DNA from 2 places in the Mesorhizobium sp. NZP2234 genome. Region 2 is predicted to be linked to the other one. Evidence: riboswitches for the same ligand, from Rfam matches in the RefSeq annotation. Region 2 holds a riboswitch; the other holds the start of a gene.

Region 1 (2,197 bases), 1.8 Mb from region 2:
CTCTTGTGGATCGGCTCCCAGAAATCGACGACATCCTGCGCCGCGCGCTTGTCGACATCAACAAGGCCGGTGTGATGCTTGCCGCGATAACCGACCAGCCCGTCACTGTCGCCCTTGAGATCGATCGACAGCGCGATGCCGCCGCCCGAAATATTCGGCGGCTCGGTGGCGACCAGCATTTGCGCGCGGTGCAGTTCATGCAGTTCGGCTTCCGCGAGCAGCGCGTTGCCGGTGCGAAAGCGGATCTGCGACAGGCGCGAACCGGTGCGCACGACGATCGGGAAAGTGCGTGGGCTGACTTCCAGATAGAGCGGACCGCTGTAGCCGGCCGCGATCTTGTCGAACTCGTGGCCACGGTCCGTCATGACGCGGGTGAAGATGTCGAGCCGCCCCGTCGAACTTTTCGGATTGGCCGAGGCGGAAATGTCCGCCGGCAATGCCAGGCTTTCAAGCAAGGGCACGATGTAGACGCAGCCAGTTTCCAGCACCGCGCCGTCGGCAAGATTGATCTCGTGCAGCTTCAGCCGGTCGAGCTTCTCCGAAACCTTGTGATTGGGGCCGGGCAGGAAGGAGGCCCGCACTCGCCAGGCCTTGTCGCCGAGTCTCAGATCGAGACTGGCCGGCTGGATCTGGTCGGCATCGAGCGCGCGCGTCGACTTCAGCGCCCCAGACTGGAACAGCGCCGAAATGTCCTGATCGGGAAGAATGCCCGTCTCTCGCAAGGCTTCGCTCCTAGAGGGCAGGCTGTGTCGAACCCGCCTGGTACAAACCTCTTAATGAAGCCGGCAATTGACGCAAGCGTGGGACGGGTCTAAAGGGTCTTTATCCCGTGGTGATTTGGCCGGTCGGCTTGCAGCCACGTTAAACAAGTCGCTAAAGGACCGTCGGGCCGCAAGGCCGTATGGACCGGTTGCGACTTTCGCGGCCGGTTTTTTTGTGTCTGGAATAAAGCGATGAGCACCAAGAAGCGCAACTGGAAGCCTCAGACAGCCCTCGTGCATGGCGGAACCCTGCGGTCCGGCTTCGGCGAAACCTCCGAGGCGATGTATCTGACGCAGGGCTATGTCTACAAGACGGCGCAGGCGGCAGAAGCCCGTTTCAAGGGCGAGGAACCAGGTTTCATCTATTCCCGCTACGCCAATCCGACCGTCGACATGTTCGAAAAGCGCATGTGCGCGCTCGAAGGCGCGGAGGATGCGCGCGCCACGGCATCGGGCATGGCCGCGGTCACGGCGGCCCTTCTGTGCAGCGTCAAGGCCGGCGACCATATCGTGGCGGCGCGCGCGCTGTTCGGCTCCTGCCGCTGGGTGGTCGAGACGCTGGCGCCGCGATACGGCATCGAGGCCACGCTGGTCGACGGCACCGACATCGCCAATTGGGAAAAGGCGGTCAGGCCCAACACCAAGCTCTTCTTCCTGGAAAGCCCGACCAACCCGACACTGGAAGTGGTCGACATATCAGCCGTCGCCGCACTGGCCAATTCAATCGGCGCGCGGCTTGTCGTCGACAATGTCTTCGCCACGCCCTTGCAGCAAAAGCCGTTGCAGCTTGGCGCGCATATCGTCGTCTATTCGGCGACCAAGCACATTGACGGCCAGGGCCGCTGTCTCGGCGGCGTGATCCTGTCGGACAAGAAGTGGATCGACGAGAACCTGCACGACTATTTCCGCCATACCGGCCCCAGCCTGTCGCCCTTCAATGCCTGGACGCTGCTGAAGGGCCTGGAGACGCTGCCGCTGCGCGTGCGCCAGCAGACCGAGAGCGCTGGCAGGATCGCCGATTTTCTCGCCGAGCAGCCGCAGATCGCGCGTGTCATCTATCCCGGCCGCGCCGACCACCCGCAGGCCGATATCGTCAAGAAGCAGATGTCGGGTGGCTCGACGCTGATCTGCCTCGATGTCAAGGGCGGCAAGCAGGCAGCCTTCGCCCTGCAGAATGCACTCGACATCGTGCTGATCTCGAACAACCTTGGCGACGCCAAGAGCCTGATCACCCATCCGGCGACGACGACGCACAAGAATTTGAGCGACGAAGCCCGCGCCGAACTCGGCATCGGGCCCGGTACGTTGAGATTGTCGGCCGGCCTGGAAGACACCGACGACCTTCTGGAGGACATCGCACAGGCGTTGAAAGCCGCCCAATAGCAGGCCGTCCAGACGGCGTCGACCGCGGCGGGTTCAAGCGCGCGACGGCGTCT
Region 2 (2,197 bases):
CGTTGAGCGCGTGCACGATGGAGCGGCTCTCCTCGGTCGGAAACAGCCAGTCCGATGTGAACGACACCAGGCAGAAGCGGGTCTTGGTGCCGGCAAAGGCATCCGCCAGCCTGCCGCCATGATCGGCGGCGAGGTCGAAATAATCCATCGACCGCGTCATGTAGAGATAGGAGTTTGCGTCGAAGCGGTCGACGAAGGTCATGCCTTGGTGGCGCAGATAGCTTTCGATCTGGAAGTCGGCGTCGAAGCCGAAAGTCAGGTGGTCGCGATCCTGCAGATTGCGGCCGAATTTACGGTGCAAAGCTGCTTCCGACAGATAGGTGATGTGGGCCGCCATGCGCGCCACCGCCAGGCCCTTTTCCGGGCGCTTGCCGTGCTCGAAATATTTGCCGCCGTGCCAGTCCGGATCGGCCATGACGGCCTGCCGGCCGACTTCATGGAAGGCGATGTTCTGCGAGGAATGGCGGGCACCCGTGGCGATCGGCAGCGCCGAAAAGACACGCTCGGGGTAGCTCGACGCCCATTCCAGCACCTGCATGCCGCCCATCGAGCCGCCAAGCACGCAAAACAGCTTTTCGATGCCGAAATGATCGATCAGCATCTGCTGCGCACGCACCATGTCGCGAATGGTGATGACAGGCAGGTCGAGCCCATAGGGCTTGCCGGTGACGGGGTTGGTCGAGGCCGGACCGGTGGAGCCCAGGCAGCCACCGATCACGTTGGAGCAGATGACGAAGAAACGGTTGGTGTCGATGATCCTGCCGGGGCCGATCAGCACTTCCCACCAGCCCGGCTTGCCGGTCACCGGGTTGGTGTTGGCGACATGCTGGTCGCCGGTCAGCGCATGGCAGACGAGAATGGCATTGGAGCGGGCATCGTTCAGCGTGCCATAGGTCTGGTAGGCGATCTGGAACGGCGACAAAAGCGTGCCGGCGTCGAGCTTGAGCGGCTGGTCGGGCCCGAAGCGCAACACCGGGCTCGACGGTTGGTCGGCCTCGTTGTTGGTCTTTCCTGCACGCGGAGCGGCCATTCACGTACTCACTTGCTGCATCATGGCCGACGAAAAATCGCCGCCGATGCGTTTTGTCCGGCCGGCCGCGGACAATAAAAAACCGGCATTGCCTTCGCAAAGCCGGTTACGTCACGCAAACGGCCCTTTAGCGAATTGTTTAACGTGGCTGCAAGCCGACCGGCCAAATCACCACGGAACTGTCACTGTCCTTCTAGAACTCGCCCGCCTCGCCGTCAATGCCGGAGCCCGGGCCGGAAACCGGGCCGGCTGCTGGCCCCACCGCCGCCTCTCGACATTGCCGGCCATGACTTGTATTTCCGCTGCGGCCTCCGGATGGAGGCATTTTCGACGGATTTTGCAAAAAATGAACCAGACACCGGATCAGGCACGTCCAACCCCGCGCGCGGGCATCATGGACATAGACGCCTATGTGCCCGGCAAGAGCACGGCGCCGGCCGGTGTCGCCAAGGTCTACAAGCTGTCGTCGAACGAGAACCCGCTCGGTCCGTCACCGAAGGCGATCGAGGCCGCGCGCGACGTCGCCGCCAGGCTCGACGTCTATCCCGACGGCACCGCCAGGCGGCTGCGCGAGGCGATCGCCGAGGTGCATGGCCTCAACGCGCAGAACATTATCTGCTCCAACGGCTCCGACGAGATCCTCGGCCTGTTGGCACAGACCTATCTGGCGCCAGGCGATGAGGCCATATTCACCGAACACGCCTTCATGGTCTACAAGATCTACATCCAGTCGGCCGGCGCCGCGCCGATCGCGGTCAAGGAGACCGACGAGCGCGCCGACATCGATGCAATGCTGGCCGCCGTCACGCCGAGAACCAAGATCGTGTTCCTCGCCAATCCCAACAATCCGACCGGCACCTATGTGCCGTTCCAGGAGGTGCGCCGCCTGCATGCCGGCCTGCCCAAACATGTGCTGCTGGTGCTCGACGCGGCCTATGCCGAATATGTCCGCCGCAACGACTACGAAGCCGGCATCGAACTGGTCGGCAGCGCCGAGAACGTGGTGATGACGCGCACCTTCTCCAAGATCGGCCTTGGCGGAGCGCGGATCGGCTGGATGTACGGGCCGATGCACATCGTCGACGCCATCAACCGCGTGCGCGGTCCCTTCAATGTCAATGCGACTGCGATCGAGGCCGGCATCGCCGCGATCCGCGACCGCGCCCA

What was found. A riboswitch is a leader RNA that binds a small molecule or an ion and turns the genes downstream of it on or off. The one in region 2 is predicted to bind S-adenosylmethionine.
Region 1: it holds a riboswitch for S-adenosylmethionine, as region 2 does, so the genes downstream of both, EB230_RS32165 (O-succinylhomoserine sulfhydrylase) here and EB230_RS08495 (homoserine O-acetyltransferase) in region 2, are expected to answer to the same signal.

The regions. Positions count from the first base shown of each region.
Region 1 covers NZ_CP033364.1:6,684,374-6,686,570, forward strand. Annotated here, with positions in the region: gene EB230_RS32160 (2'-deoxycytidine 5'-triphosphate deaminase) at 1-722, opposite strand, end outside; SAM riboswitch at 820-897, shown strand; gene EB230_RS32165 (O-succinylhomoserine sulfhydrylase) at 954-2,144, shown strand; gene EB230_RS32170 (ceramide glucosyltransferase) at 2,178-2,197, opposite strand, start outside.
Region 2 covers NZ_CP033364.1:1,732,295-1,734,491, forward strand. Annotated here, with positions in the region: gene EB230_RS08495 (homoserine O-acetyltransferase) at 1-1,030, opposite strand, end outside; SAM riboswitch at 1,138-1,215, opposite strand; gene hisC (histidinol-phosphate transaminase) at 1,377-2,197, shown strand, end outside.